Regions from separate parts of the Enterobacter sp. LM3 genome, predicted to be linked through region 1. Evidence: predicted binding sites of a transcription regulator. Region 1 holds the regulator's gene; the other holds the start of a gene.
What was found. The regulator sigma-54, encoded in region 1, starts transcription at its own class of promoters, with help from an activator protein. The targets are predictions, from matches to a motif close to GTTGGCACANNTTTCGCTNT.

Region 1 (7,890 bases):
CCTGGCGGTGTCTAAACGTCTTGCGAAGAGTATGGGTGGGGATATCACGGTGGCCAGCCTGGCGGGCAAAGGTTCTACCTTTACCCTGACGGTGCATGCGCCAGCGGTGGCAGAAGAGGTTGAGGATACCTTTGAAAACGACGATATGCCGCTGCCAGCGCTGCACGTTCTGCTGGTGGAAGACATTGAGCTGAACGTGATTGTGGCTCGTTCAGTGCTGGAAAAACTGGGCAACAGTGTGGATGTGGCGATGACCGGGAAAGCCGCACTGGAGATGTTCACTCCGGGTGAGTATGACCTCGTCCTGCTGGATATTCAGCTGCCGGATATGACCGGCCTGGATATCTCACGTGAACTGACGAGCAAGTATGCTGCCGACGATCTGCCGCCGCTGGTTGCGCTGACGGCGAACGTGCTGAAAGACAAAAAAGAGTACCTCGATGCCGGTATGGATGATGTGCTCAGCAAGCCGCTGGCGGTGCCTGCCCTGACCGCCATGATCAAGAAGTTCTGGGATACCTGTGATGAAGAGGAAAGCACCATGACGTCAGTTGATAGCGCAAAAGCACAAGCAATACTGGATACCGCCATGCTGGAGCAGTATATCGATCTGGTTGGCCCAAAACTGATTACCGACGGTCTGGCCGTGTTTGAAAAAATGATGCCGGGCTACCTGAGTGTGCTGGAGTCTAACCTGACCGCGCGTGACCAGAAAGGTATCGTCGAAGAGGGGCATAAGATCAAAGGCGCGGCGGGTTCGGTCGGGCTACGCCACCTGCAACAACTGGGACAACAAATTCAGTCGCCTGATTTACCTGCCTGGGAAGATAACGTGGGTGATTGGGTTGAAGAGATGAAGCAGGAGTGGCAGAACGATGTGGCGGTACTGAAAGCCTGGGTGGATACCAGAAAAAAATGACCCCGGTTTAACCGGGGTGCGCGAATACTGCGCCAACACCAGGGAAATCGTGGCTGCGCCTGATATTTCTTTCGTGTTGTTTTTGCTTACGACGCAGCCTGAATATTTGGGCCGCACGCAGATAAGATAGCAAATCTTAAATGATTTGTTACATGAATCAGTGAAATGTGTGAAGCATAGCGTTTTAATCAGAATTATTAATGTGCTTCAGTGAGTTGCATAGAAGGAACGTCATGATGAAAAAGATTGGTGTCGTGCTGAGCGGATGCGGTGTTTACGATGGTTCGGAGATACATGAAGCCGTCATTACCCTCCTGGCATTGGCCCGGCATGGTGCTGAGGCGATCTGTTTCGCGCCGGATAAAAACCAGACGGATGTTGTCAATCATCTGACTGGTGAATCGATGGCAGAAACCCGTAACGTGCTGACTGAAGCCGCACGTATTGCGAGGGGGGAGATCCATCCCCTGATTCAGGCCGATGCCACGGAGCTGGACGCGTTAATTGTGCCTGGTGGGTTTGGCGCGGCCAAAAACCTCAGTACCTTTGCGGCCCAGGGTGCGGAATGTCATATCGATCCGGATTTAAAAGCGTTGTCACAGGCGATGCATGCGGCGGGTAAACCGCTGGGCTTTATCTGTATTGCCCCGGCGATGCTACCCAAAATTTTTGATTTCCCGCTGCGCCTGACCATCGGGACGGATATTGATACTGCAGAGGTCATTGAAGATATGGGGGGCGAACATGTGCCTTGTCCGGTCGATGACATTGTGGTTGATGAAGACAACAGGATCGTTACCACACCTGCGTATATGCTGGCGCAAAATATCGCAGAGGCCGCCACGGGCATTGAAAAGCTGGTGGACAGAGTGCTGGTTCTGACTGAATGAGTCGCCAGTTTGCTGTGGGTACGTGGGTGAAATGTACCCTGTTACGCATTGCGCTCGTGCTGGCTGTTTTCTGGGGCGGCGGGATCGCTTTATTCAGCATTATGCCGGTACCGTTTTCGGCCGTGATGGTTGAGCGCCAGCTCGGCGCATGGCTCTCCGGTGATTTCAGCTATGTCGCTCACTCTGACTGGGTGAGCATGGATGAAATTTCCCCGTTCATGGGACTGGCTGTGATTGCCGCAGAAGATCAAAAATTCCCGGAGCACTGGGGTTTTGACGTGGCGGCCATTGAGAAGGCTCTGGCCCATAACGAACGCCACGAAAACCGCGTGCGCGGGGCCTCGACGTTGTCACAGCAGACGGCAAAAAATCTGTTTTTATGGGATGGTCGAAGCTGGGTACGAAAAGGGCTGGAAGCGGGTTTGACGCTGGGGATGGAAACGGTCTGGAGCAAGAAACGTATTCTGACCATCTACCTGAATATCGCCGAGTTTGGTGACGGCGTGTTTGGCGTTGAAGCGGCCGCACAGCGTTATTTCAATAAACCGGCCAGCCGGTTGAGCCTCTCTGAGGCTGCGTTGTTAGCGGCAGTATTACCGAATCCCGTTCGCTTTAAGGCCAGTGCGCCATCGGGTTATGTGCGCAGCCGTCAGGCATGGATTATGCGCCAGATGCGTCAGCTAGGTGGGGAAGGATTTATGGAGAGAAATAAGCTGATGTAGGGCGGGTAGGCGTAGCGCCACCCGCCTGAGAGACAGGGATCAGTCTTCGTCAAACCCGGCGTTAAACAGGGCAATCACCGCTGCCAGCGCTTCCACTTCCTGTGGGCCAGTGGCTTCTACTTCGATCTGGCGGCCTTTGGCCGAGTCCAGCATCAGCAGTGCAATCACGCTGTTTGCTTCCGCCTCGGTACCTTCATCGTTACGCAGCAGAACCTCTGCATCGAAACCCTGCATCAGCTCAAACAGTTTCATTGCCGGGCGTGCATGCATGCCCAGCTTGTTGGTGATCTCAACGGTGTGTTTTACGGTCATGTTTTACGTTTTTCCAGCGTACGATGACGGGACTGAACGTTCTTCCCGCGCGAACGGAAGTAGTCGGCCAGCTGTTCGGCGATGTAAACCGAACGATGTTTACCGCCGGTACAACCAATCGCCACTGTCAGGTAGCTACGATTGTTTGTCTCCAGCATAGGTAACCATAGCTCAAGGTAGCTTCGCGTCTGGTAGATAAAATTGTGAACTTCTGTGTGCCTGTCGAGGAAGGCCGCCACGGGTTTATCCAGACCGGTCATAGGACGCAGTTTTGGATCCCAGTGCGGGTTCGGCAGGAAGCGCACGTCGAAAACATAATCCGCATCGATAGGAATACCGTGCTTAAAGCCGAAGGATTCGAACACCATCGTCAGTTCACGTTCGCGTTTGCCCAGCAGGCGGGTACGCAACATCTCTGCCAGCTCATGAACGGACATTTCGGAGGTGTCGACAATCAGATCGGCACGGGAGCGCAGCGGCTCCAGCAGATCGCTCTCTTCGTCGATAGCGCTTTCCAGAGAGAGATTTTTACTGGAAAGAGGATGCAAACGACGGGTATCGCTGTAGCGACGAATCAGGGTGTTGCGGTCAGCATCAAGGAACAGCAGCTGAGGTGAGAAAGACTCCGGCAGGTTGCTCATCGCCTGCTCAAAGATTTCTGGTGATTCGGGCATGTTACGGACGTCGATACTGACGGCCGCCGAGATTTGCCTGTCGGCAAGCGTCCGCGCCAGATCGGGCAGTAACACGACCGGCAGGTTATCTACGCAGTAAAAACCCATATCTTCCAGCGCACGCAGGGCGACAGATTTTCCCGACCCTGAACGACCGCTGACGATCATCAGCACCATGTTCCGTTTCTCCTCAGGACAACAGATGTGAAGGCCATCTCCCGGTTATGCATCATCCTGATTGCCTTCTGCTTCAGTGATAATCTGATAGAGCTCTTCATCACTTTGGGCTGAACGCAGTCGACGGCAAATGGTTTTATCGGCCAGACGTTTAGCAACCAGCGAAAGCGTATGCAGATGCGTTTTCGTCTGGTCGGCAGGAACCAGCAGCGCGAAGAGGAGATCGACGGGCTGGTTATCAATGGCATCGAAGGCGATAGGCGTTTCCAGCTGCACAAATACACCGACGGCACGCAATGTGTCTTCTTCCAGTTTGCCGTGCGGGATCGCGATGCCGTTGCCGATGCCGGTACTGCCCATTTTTTCGCGGGTCAGAATCGCTTCGAACACCACCTGCGGCGGCAGTCCCAGCTGTTTTGCGGCCAGTTCACTGATGATCTCCAGCGCACGTTTTTTGCTCTGGCAGTGAACGCCACTGCGGGTACATTCCTGGTTAAGGACATTGCTCAGTTGAAGAGCGGAATCGTTGTTCATCATAATTTCACCTAAGCGCTAACTGCACAAATGGCCTGTTGTGTTTCACAACAGGCCTGTCTGCACCCGTTAACTGCCCGGACAATTAGTGTTGTTTCAGTTTATCTTTATGTTTATTTAGCTGCCGCGCAAGCTTGTCAATCAAGCCGTCGATAGCAGCGTACATGTCTTGCCCTTCCGCACTGGCATGGAGTTCACCCCCGTTCACGTGCAGGGTTGCATCCGAGATATGAGTCACTTTCTCCACTTTCAACACAATATAGACCTGATTGATCCTTTCGAAATACTGCTCGAGTTTCGCGAACTTAGCGTTCACAAAATCGCGCAAAGCGTCAGTGATTTCGACATTGTGTCCTGTGATGTTGAGCTGCATAGTGTCTTCCTTATCGGTTGTGTCAGACCAGTTGTTTACGCTGGTTAGACGGCGGAATGGATAAAGACTCTCGATACTTCGCAACAGTGCGGCGTGCCACCATAATACCCTGGTCGGACAGCATGGTGGTTAACTTACTGTCACTCAGTGGCTTCGCGGGATTCTCCGCGGCGATCAACTTCTTCACCAGTGCGCGGATCGCCGTTGACGAGGCTTCGCCACCGCCTTCGGTGTTCACATGGCTGGAGAAGAAATACTTAAGCTCAAAAATGCCTCGCGGACTGTGCAGATACTTCTGCGTGGTCACACGAGAAATGGTTGATTCGTGCATTTCGACGGCCTGGGCGATGTCCGCCAGTACCATCGGTTTCATATACTCTTCGCCCTGCTCGAAGAATGCCTGCTGCTGCTCGACAATACAGCGGCTCACGCGCAGTAGCGTATCATTTCTGCTCTCCAGACTTTTGATCAACCATCGTGCTTCCTGCAAATTGCTACGAATATATTGATTATCGGAGTCGTTGCGCACGCTGGTGCACATGGAGGCATACTGCTGGTTGATTTGCAGGCGAGGGATGCTGTCGGAATTCAGTTCAACGACCCAGCGGTCATTATGTTTTCTCACCAGTACGTCCGGAATGACATATTCCGGTTCGCTGGTCTGGATCGACTGTCCGGGTCGCGGATCGAGCGACTGAATCAGGTTAACCGCCTCTTTCAGCACTTCTTCTTTCAGACGCGTGACGCGCATGAGCGTGCGGAAATCATGGTTAGCCAGAAGATCCAGATGATCGCTGATGATTAAGCGGGCTTCTTCGATCCACGGCGTCTCTTTACTGAACTGCGACAGCTGGATCAAAAGGCAATCACGGAGATCTTTCGCCGCCACGCCAACCGGGTCGAAGCGTTGGATACGCTTCAAAACGGCTTCAATCTCTTCGGGCTCGATCTCTTCGTCACCGATACTTTCGAGGATTTCTTCCAGCGTGACGGTCAAATAGCCAGTGTCATCAACGGCATCGACGATAGAGGTCGCAATCGCGCGATCGGTATCAGAGAAAGGGGTGAGCTCTACTTGCCACATCAGGTAATCCTGCAGCGACTGGGTAGTTTCACCCTGATAAACCGGTAGCTCATCGTCCTGGTAGTCTGCACGCGTCCCGGAAGGCGTTCCGGCGGTGTAGATTTCATCCCAGCTGGCATCCAGAGGAAGCTCGTCCGGCATCTCTTTTTGCTCGAGAGCATCAACGGTGTCGAGTGTTTCGGTGTCCTGCGACTGCTGGGTATCTACCTCGTCATGAAGATCGGCTTGCTCCAGTAACGGATTGCTGTCCAGTGCTTGCTGGAGCTCCTGCTGGAGTTCTAATGTAGACAGTTGCAGCAGGCGAATTGCCTGCTGTAACTGCGGCGTCATTGCCAGTTGTTGGCTGAGCCTTAATTGCAAACCTTGCTTCATGTTCAGAGCATTTTTCTCCGGTTCGGCGTTACGTTACCTCTACCCTATCAGAGTCTGAAGTCTTCCCCAAGATACACGCGCTTAACATGATCATCTTCGAGGATCTGCTGCGGCGTACCGTGGGCAATCAGATGGCCCTGGCTAACAATATAGGCGCGTTCACACACGGCCAGCGTTTCACGGACGTTGTGGTCAGTGATCAATACGCCAAGCCCGCTGTCGCGCAGGTGTTCAATAATGCGTTTAATGTCGATAACGGAGATTGGGTCAACGCCCGCAAACGGTTCATCCAGAAGGATAAATTTCGGGTTTGCAGCCAGCGCACGGGCAATCTCAACACGACGGCGTTCACCACCTGACAGCGCCTGACCCAGGCTGTCACGCAGGTGCTCAATGTGAAATTCTTCCATCAGTTCATTCGCGCGATCCTGACGCTGTTCGCTGGTCAGGTCGTCGCGAATTTGCAGTACCGCCATCAGGTTATCGAAAACGCTCAGACGGCGGAAAATGGAGGCTTCCTGAGGCAGATAGCCGATACCGCGACGCGCGCGCGCATGCAGTGGCAGAAGGCTGATGTCTTCGTCATCAATGACAATGTTGCCAGCATCACGCGGCACAATGCCAACAACCATGTAGAAAGTCGTGGTTTTACCCGCACCGTTTGGGCCGAGCAGGCCAACGATTTCGCCGGAGTTGACGGTCAGACTGACATCTTCCACGACACGGCGGCCCTTATAGGCTTTCGCGAGATTTTTTGCAGTTAATGTTGCCATAACGAATTAGTTACTCTTCTTCTGTGCCGGGGCCTGGCCCTTACCTTTGTCCTGCAGCTGCGATGGAACAAGCACGGTGGTTACGCGTTTGCCTTTCTCGCTGGAAGCCTGCATTTTTTGCTCTTTCACCAGATAGGTGATCTGGTCACCGGTGATATTGCTGTCCAGCTGTTCCAGGTAGGCATTACCGGTCAGGATGACAAGATCCTTCGCCAGCTCATAGTGCATATGTGTGGCATGACCTTTTACCGGCTTACCGCTGTCCTGCATCTGATAGAAGGTGGCCGGGTTGCCATAGCCATCAATAATTTCTTTGCCTTGCTCACCGCCAGGACGGGTGACGACCACTTTGTCGGCGTTAATTTTGATGGTGCCCTGGGTCATTACGACGTTGCCCGTAAAGGTGACGACGTTACCCTGCATATCGAGCGACTGCGTGTCGGATTCGATATGGATAGGCTGTTCGGTATCGCCAGTCACAGCAAGCGCGGGAAGACTGGCTGCCAGCATCGCACTGGCGATAATTACTTTAAGGCTGAGTTTGTTTGTTTTGAATTTCATAGGAGGTTCTAACCTTTTCAATCAGCTCGGCATTTTTGCTGCGTAAGTTCCCGCGCATTCTCAGACCGCTGGAATTAAATGTTGTGCCATACAATGTGACCAGATCCTGCGAAGTCACGTCCTGGGTCACCAGGTTGATTTGGGCATTATCTGTCGTAATTTTGCGTAGTTGCGAGTCAGCGGTCAGGGCGTTGACTTCAACGTGGCCATACAGGTAAAGCATACGGTCATTTGTCAGTTTTGCCCGGTCTGACTTAATTGACCACGTCGGAACTTTGTCAGTATCAAACGTCGTCATGACTGGCTGGGTAAACCACGAAATACCGTCATTTGAAAAATATTCAACATGCTGGGCAATCAGGCGATAGTTCAGCGCACCTTCCGGGCTGTAGACCACGGTGTCGCTGTGATCGCTTTTATAGGTTGGATCGTTAGTATTGACCACTTCCGTTTGTGTATCGTCACGATCGGCAAGGTTCACGCCAATCAGTACCAGTGC
Region 2 (7,890 bases), on a different contig from region 1:
TAAATGCATGGTGTAATATTACAGTTCAAATTTGCGGGCTACTTTCTTGATACTCTTCTTGCATAATAGATATCAGAATGAATTCATTAACTGTGCTAATAATTCATAATTGCATAGATACGAAGAAATTTAATGATGCACAGTGAAGTGAGAACGAAAACTAATTTCATTATTTTTAATCTGTCTTATGAAGATCTGCGACAGGTGACATAAAACATCACATACTAAAAGAACAGTGTTCAAAAAGAATCTCATATTACAGAGAGTGACTTACTGAGATTGCCTGGTGATTCATTTTACGCTGCAGGGTTTCAGCTTCGCAATTAAACCCCTCCCAGATACGCTTTCCTCACCTCCTGATTTCCCAGTAGTTCTTCGCCGCTGCCACTTAGTCGAATCTGACCGTTCACCATGACATACCCACGATTGGACAGCTTCAGCGCGTGGTGCGCATTCTGCTCCACCAGAAAAATGGTCATTCCATTGCGGGCCAGCTCACGCAGCGTCTGGAAGATCTGTTTCACTACAATCGGAGCCAGGCCCAGGCTGGGTTCATCCAGCAACAGCAGCTTCGGGCGGCCCATTAATGCACGGGCGATCGCCAGCATTTGTTGCTCTCCGCCGGACATGGTCATGGCGCGCTGTTTGCGACGCTCTTTGAGGCGCGGAAACAGGTCGAACATGCTTTGCATATCACTGGTGGCATGCTGGTCCCCGATTGGGATGGTTCCCATCAGCAGATTCTCTTCAACGGTCATATCCGGGAAAATACGCCGACCTTCAGGAGCCTGCGCGATGCCGCCGGAAGCGACATAGTGGGTGGATTTATGGCTGATATCCTCCCCGCAAAAAAGGATCTGCCCGCTACGGATACGGGGTTGCCCAAAAATAGACATCAGTAATGTCGATTTGCCCGCACCGTTAGCACCAATCAGCGCCACGGTTTCGCCTTTATTAACTTCCAGGGAGACCTGCTTCAACGCCTGGATCACGCCGTAGAACACATCCACGTCGCGAAATGCCAGCATCGGTTCACTCATAAATTGACCTCGCTTTCATCGGTACCCAGATAGGCGGCAATCACTTTTTCATCATGCTGGATCTGCTCTGGCTTGCCCTGGGCAATGACGTCACCGTGGTCGAGTACGATAATATTGTCCGAAATCTCCATCACCATTCCCATATCATGCTCAATCAGTAATACCGTGATGTCGTGGTGGTCGCGCAGAAAACGGATGATGTTACTCAGCTTACGCGTTTCAACCGGGTTCAGCCCGGCGGCGGGTTCATCCAGACAGATCATCTCCGGCCTGGTGCACATCGCCCGCGCGATCTCCAGACGCCGCTGTTGGCCATACGACATCTCTCCCGCCAGACGATTCGCGCAATCCACCAGATCCACCACCTCCAGCCAGTAAAATGCCCTGTCCAGTGCATCACTTTCCGCCCGCCGGTAAGCCGGTGTATTCAGCACACCGGCCAGCAGATTACGATTAACGCGCATATGCTGCGCGACCAGCAGATTTTCAACGACCGACATTTCGCGAAAAAGGCGGATGTTCTGGAAGGTGCGCGCAAGCCCCGCGCGATTCACAAGATGGGTACCGCCGAACATTTTGTAGAAAAGACGTTTCCCGAACTGCGCGGGGTTTACCCAGTCGCCTGACTGGAATTTTTGTCCAAGCACCTGAATGACGTTGGTGGTTTGACTTCGCGTATTGAATAATATGCTGCCGCCAGACGCTTTATAGAAGCCGGTCAGGCAGTTAAACACGGTCGTTTTTCCCGCACCGTTTGGACCAATAAGCGCCGTAATCGATCCACGCTGCACCTCAAGATTAACGTCGTTTAATGCCTTAATACCGCCAAAATGCATCATCAGGTGTTCAACGCATAATATCGTTCCGTTCATGGTGCAACACCCTTACGCACGGCAAACCCGCTGCGGTTAATGCGGATCAATCCGCGTGGACGCCAGATCATCATCACCACCATCAACATGCCAAACAGCAAGACGCGGTACTCTGCAAAGCTACGCAGAAGTTCCGGTGTGACGGTAAGCACAAAAGCTGCCAGCACGACGCCCAGCGTTGACCCCATCCCGCCCAGCACCACGATGGCGAGGATCAGTGCGGATTCAAAAAAGGTGAACGAGGTCGGGTTCACAAACCCCTGCCAGGTGGCGAAGAATACGCCTGCAATCCCGGCCGTTGATGCGCCCAGCGTAAAGGCTGAGAGCTTGACCAGAACATGATTTAACCCCATTGAACGACAGGCAATTTCATCTTCCCGTAGTGCCTCCCATGCCCGGCCAATCGGCATGCGCGTCAGACGGTGCTTGATGTAAAGCACCAGCAGCACCACCAGAAACAGTACCGCGTAGATAAAGATAAACTTCATGTTCGGGTTATATGTCAGGTGGAAAAATTCGTGAAACGGCACGCCGCCTTCTTTAGCGCGCCGGCCAAACTCGAGACCGAAGAAGGTGGGAGGAGGAGCCGAGACGCCGTTAGGACCGCCGGTAAAGGCCAGCCAGTTGTTCAGGATCAGGCGGATAATTTCTCCGAACCCGAGCGTCACAATAGCCAGATAGTCACCATGCATACGCAGCACCGGGAAACCAAGCAAGGCACCCGCGGCGGCGGCCATCAGCGCCGCCAGCGGCAACATGCTCCAGAACCCTAATCCCAGATACTGATACCCCAGCGCCAGACCGTACGCGCCAATGGCATAAAAGGCGACATAACCCAGATCCAATAACCCCGCCAGACCCACAACGATATTCAGTCCCAGACCAAGAAGAACATAGATCAGCCCGAGAATGGCAACCGTCAGCACATATTTGGTGGCGACAAAGGGAAAACAGATCGCCAGCGCGATGATCAGGGGGATTATCCAGCGCATGCGGCTCTTGTATTCCGGTGGCCGGACATAAACGCCCGCGCTGTCAGCGTCAAAACGTGCCTGGAAGCGTGCGCCAGCGGGAGTACCTAAAAAGGCGCTCAGCAGAAAACGCCCCAGCATAACGATGCCGACCATCCACGCCAGCCGCTGCCCGGCAAAGTTAAAGCTGTATCCGTCCAGCACCACGCCTGCGATAGGGCCGAAAATAATCAATGCAACCAGCCCGGAAAAAATGGCGTCCAGAATGCAGCGTTTAAGAGAGAAACCATCAGTCGAAACCGCGCGTGATCTCATTGCTTTCTCCCTCACACTTTGGCCACGATGGGCCGACCAAGCAGCCCCTGGGGACGGAAAATCAGGATCATGACCAGTAATCCAAACGAGAACACATCTTTATAATCCGAGTTCACCATGCCGGAGAATTGTGCTTCTGCTACGCCCAGAATCAGCCCGCCGAGCATCGCGCCTGGCAGGGAGCCAATGCCGCCGAGCACCGCCGCCGTAAAGGCCTTGATGCCAATGACAAACCCGACATAAAAATCAAAGGTGCCGTAGTTCATGGTGATTAACACACCCGCCAGTCCGGCCATCGCCGCACCGATGACAAACACCAGGGAAATAATCCTGTCGGTGTTAATGCCCAGAATGGAGGCCATTTTGCGATCCTGCTGTACCGCCCGACACATCCGTCCAAGGCGGGTATTGCTGATTATCCAGGTGAGCAGCAGCATTCCCGCGAACGAGGCGACCAGAATAAAAATTTTGGTGTAGGTTATCTGGACAAAACCTTCACCCAGATGCACGCGGAATACACCATCCAGCATGGTAGGCACCCCTTGCTGGCGCGGCCCCTGGCTTAACTGCGCATAGTTTTGCAGGATAAGCGACATCCCAATGGCGGAGATTAGCGGGGCAAGACGGGTGGAGTTACGTAGCGGTTTATAGGCAATGCGCTCGATAGTCCAGCCGTAGACACCGGTTACCACAATGGTGAAGACCAGCGTGCCGAGGATCAGCAGGGGGAATGACTGCAGGCCGAAGAATGACAGCAGCGCCAGGCCAATGGCACAGAGATAGGCGGAGATCATATACACTTCGCCGTGGGCGAAATTAATCATACCAATGATGCCATACACCATCGTATAGCCGATGGCGATTAATCCGTAGACGGAACCCAGCGTTAAGCCATTGACTAACTGTTGCAGGAAGAATGTACTCATCATCGCGCGCTCGTGTTTTGAGGCCGCGCCTTGCGCGCAGCCTGGTGTTTATTACGCGTCGACAGGCGAACCTGCCGACGTTGAGCGTGACTCCGTCCCGTTACTGCACTTCCTTATATTTCCCTTTGTCGTCCCACTGATACACCACGTAGTCAGAGACTTTCAGGTCACCTTTGCCGTCCCAGGCTTTTTTGCCCATCACCGTATCGACGGAATTGGCTTTCAGCCATTCGCTGGCTTTGGCCGAGTCCTTGCCACCCGTGGCCTTAAAGGCGGCAGCAATCGCCTGAACTGAAGCGTAGGAGTAGAGGGTATAACCTTCCGGTTCGAATTTACCCGCGCGGAATTTCTCGATAACGGCCTTACCGTCCGGGATCAGTCGCGGATCTTTACCAAAGGTCATATAGATACCGTTGGTGTATTGCGGGCCGCCCGCCGCGGTCACCATCTCTTCGTTGACAATACAGTCACCGGAGAAGAACTTCGCCTGCACGCCCTGTTCGCGCATCTGGCGAACCAGTGGGCCTGCCTCCGGGTGACAGCCGCCGAAGAACACCACGTCCGGCTTTTGCGCCCCAATTTTAGTGACCAGCGCGTTAAAGTCTTTTTCCCCGCGTGATAACCCCTCGTACATCACATCCTGGACACCGCGTTTTGCCAGCGCGGCTTTGGTGGCATCCGCCAGACCCTGGCCGTACGTGTCTTTATCGTGGATGATCACCACGCGTTTGGCTTTCAGCTTGTCGATGATGAAATCACTGGCGACCTGGCCCTGCTGATCATCGCGGCCACACATGCGGAACATATCGCTCATGCCACGTTCGGTGATCAGTGGGTTGGTTGAGCCGGGGGTGATGGTAATAATGCCCGCATCGCTATACACCTCAGAGGCGGGCATGGTGGATGAGGAGCAGAAATGGCCGACAACCGCGTTGACTTTTTCCTGGTCGACCAGACGGTTGGCGACCGCGACGGCTTGTTTAGGCTCGCAGGCATCATCCCCCTGAACCAGTTTAATCTTTTCACCGTTGATCCCTCCTGCGGCGTTAATGTCTTCAGCGGCCTGCGTTGCGCCGTGCCAGTATTGATCGCCATAGGTGGCATTGGGGCCAGTAAACGGCCCGGCCACACCAATCACAATATCGGCCTGGGCGGAAAATGCCGTGGCCAGACAACCGGCCAATACAAGAGAAAGAGGACTTCTGATAAGTTTCAGCGACATCATTATGTTCCTTAGCAAAGAGGTTTTTGCACCACGGTAAAAATCCGAACGTCCGGCGGTGCAGCCAATCCAGAAGCAAGAGCGAGAACAAAATAACGAGCTCCAGACAACATCCTGCTTAATACGGCGAGGTTTCCTTGCGCGGTGAAGCGCACAGAACATTAAGCAAAATGGTTGCCAGAATGGCTAACCCATTGACTGGGTTGCGACATGTTTGAGTATAGAGCGCCGTTTTATGCAGCCTTGCGGAACGGCCTGAAATTACAGCGGAGATCACATCTCATTAACAATAAAGCCCATAAGTTGTGCAAGGGTCACGATTTGCACGTTTTTGCAGCAATAAAGACCTAAACTTCAGATAGGCACAGGCGGCGATATGTGTCAGGATCTTTCCTTTTTTATCAGGAGTGTCAGCAATGACTGAAGGCCCGTTAAATGAAAGTGAAATGGAGTGGCTGGAAGAGACGTTAATGTCCTACGGTCATGACGATGCGTCCGTGATTGACGTGTCCGAACTCGACGGCATGCTTACTGCAGTGCTTTCCGGCCCCGTTGTGGTTGAGCCAGATGCCTGGCTGGTGGCGGTATGGGGTGGCGAAAAGTACATTCCGCGCTGGAAGAACGATCGTGAAATGAACCGTTTTATCGATCTCTGCTTTAAGCATATGAACGATATTGCTGAGCGCCTGAGCGAATACCCGGAACAGTTTGAGCCGATGTTTGGTTATAACGACGTTGACGGTCAGAGTTACACCGTCGTTGAAGAGTGGTGCTATGGCTACATGCGCGGCGTGGCACTGACAGACTGGTCAGCATTGCCGGAAGAACTGAAGGCCGACCTGGACGCTATTGCGCTGCACGGTACAGAGGGGAATGGCGAGAAGCTGGATGAACTGACCGAAGAGGAATACAAAGCCAGTATCGAGAGCATCCAGCCTGCGGCACTGCGTTTGTATAACTACTGGGTGGCTAACCCGCAGCAGCCGGAAGCGAAAAAGCCAGTTGTTAATGGAACGAAGGTCGGGCGTAACGATCCGTGTCCGTGCGGCAGCGGAAAGAAATTTAAGAGCTGTTGCTTGCACTGATAAAAAAGGGGCTACTGATAGCCCCTTTTCCTTAACCCACTTCCGGTAACATCCCTGCCGCAATTAACATCTGCACCAGAATAACCACGACCCCACAGCCAAATACTATACACAGCAGAGGTTTCCCGCCGGCAACGCGATACCCTTGTTGAGGATGCTGTTGGCGACTCTTCCATGCCAGAAGGGAAGGGAGCAGCAGGGCAAGGACGGATAACGCCACGCCCGCATACCCCAGCGCCATCACAAACCCACGCGGATAAAACAATGCAAAGGCCAGCGGAGGCAGGAAGGTGATGGCACCCGTCTGTAAACGTCCGGTGACGGTATTGCGACGCTGGAACAGATCGGCCAGATAATCAAACAGACCGAGTGCCACGCCCAGGAACGAGGTCGCCAGCGCCAGGTCGGCAAACAGATGCACCGCCAGCTCAACGTGCGGAGAGGTCACTACCTCACGCAGTGCCAGCAGGAAACCATTCAGACCGGCGTGTTCCGCCATCAGGCCAGTGAAGGTCGACGCGTCAATACTGCCCAGCGTCACCAGTTGCCAGAAAATATAGGCAATCAGTGGAATGGCACTCCCGATGACAAAGACGCGGCGAAGTTTGCGAATGTCGCCATTCATATAGCTGACAATGCTCGGCACGCTACCGTGGAAACCAAATGAGGTGAAAATCACCGGAATGGCGGAGAGCGCCAGTCCTTTTTCCAGCGGCAGCGTCAGCAGGTTAATTTTGTGAACATGTGGTGCCAGCAGAACCAGCATGACAATCAGAAAGAGAATTTTGGCACTGAACAGAAAACGGTTAAACAGGTCGACCAGCGAGGTGCCGACACAGACCACGCCACCGCCAATGAGCGCAAAGAAGATGGCACCCGTCGCCGGTGTGATGTCAGAGCCGAACCAGTCGTTGACGCTGGAGGCGATCAATTCCCCGGCTCCGCTGATATAGGCTGCGGTCAGAGCGTACATCAGGAACATCATGCTAAAGCCGGTGACCCACTGGCCGTAGCGCCCCAGATAGCGCGCGGCAAGTGAACCCAATCCGGTATCGGCAGGCACGTGCTGATAAACTTCGAGCAGCAGCAGTGCGGTATAGCACATCAAAGCCCAGAGCGTGCCGAGCAGCAGCAATGTCACACTAAATCCGACGCCTGCGGCCGCCAACGGCATTGCCAGCATTCCTGCGCCAATCGTCGTTCCGGCGACGATAAAAATACTTCCCAGTGTTCTGTTTTTCACGCTTTCCTCTACAACGACTCTCAACCGCGACAAAATCTGCGGCGCAGAGTAAGGGAAAAGTCATACCTCGTCAAATCACCGTTACAACTGGTGTAATTAATTGTTTACGAATCTTTGGCGATTGGGGAGAGATAAACCTGCGCCAGCGCAAAGCGTGCTTCGGGACGAGCGTTTAGTCTGCTTGTTTTTTCAGAGGGGATGACAATGTCAATTCAT

Region 2: the regulator sigma-54 is predicted to act here: its motif matches at 5,509-5,528, upstream of ACJ9N4_RS02765 (branched-chain amino acid ABC transporter substrate-binding protein).

Annotation. Positions count from the first base shown of each region.
Region 1 covers NZ_JBJURN010000024.1:12,425-20,314, forward strand. The annotation lists gene arcB (aerobic respiration two-component sensor histidine kinase ArcB) at 1-919, shown strand, start outside; gene elbB (isoprenoid biosynthesis glyoxalase ElbB) at 1,156-1,809, shown strand; gene mtgA (monofunctional biosynthetic peptidoglycan transglycosylase) at 1,806-2,531, shown strand; gene npr (PTS phosphocarrier protein NPr) at 2,571-2,843, opposite strand; gene rapZ (RNase adapter RapZ) at 2,840-3,694, opposite strand; gene ptsN (PTS IIA-like nitrogen regulatory protein PtsN) at 3,740-4,231, opposite strand; gene hpf (ribosome hibernation promoting factor) at 4,314-4,601, opposite strand; gene rpoN (RNA polymerase factor sigma-54) at 4,624-6,057, opposite strand; gene lptB (LPS export ABC transporter ATP-binding protein) at 6,105-6,830, opposite strand; gene lptA (lipopolysaccharide ABC transporter substrate-binding protein LptA) at 6,837-7,391, opposite strand; gene lptC (LPS export ABC transporter periplasmic protein LptC) at 7,360-7,890, opposite strand, start outside.
Region 2 covers NZ_JBJURN010000002.1:134,301-142,190, reverse strand. The annotation lists gene ACJ9N4_RS02785 (ABC transporter ATP-binding protein) at 324-1,040, opposite strand; gene ACJ9N4_RS02780 (ABC transporter ATP-binding protein) at 1,037-1,912, opposite strand; gene livM (high-affinity branched-chain amino acid ABC transporter permease LivM) at 1,909-3,198, opposite strand; gene ACJ9N4_RS02770 (ABC transporter permease subunit) at 3,210-4,124, opposite strand; gene ACJ9N4_RS02765 (branched-chain amino acid ABC transporter substrate-binding protein) at 4,225-5,346, opposite strand; gene ACJ9N4_RS02760 (YecA family protein) at 5,763-6,431, shown strand; gene tyrP (tyrosine transporter TyrP) at 6,463-7,674, opposite strand; gene ACJ9N4_RS02750 (YecH family metal-binding protein) at 7,879-7,890, shown strand, end outside.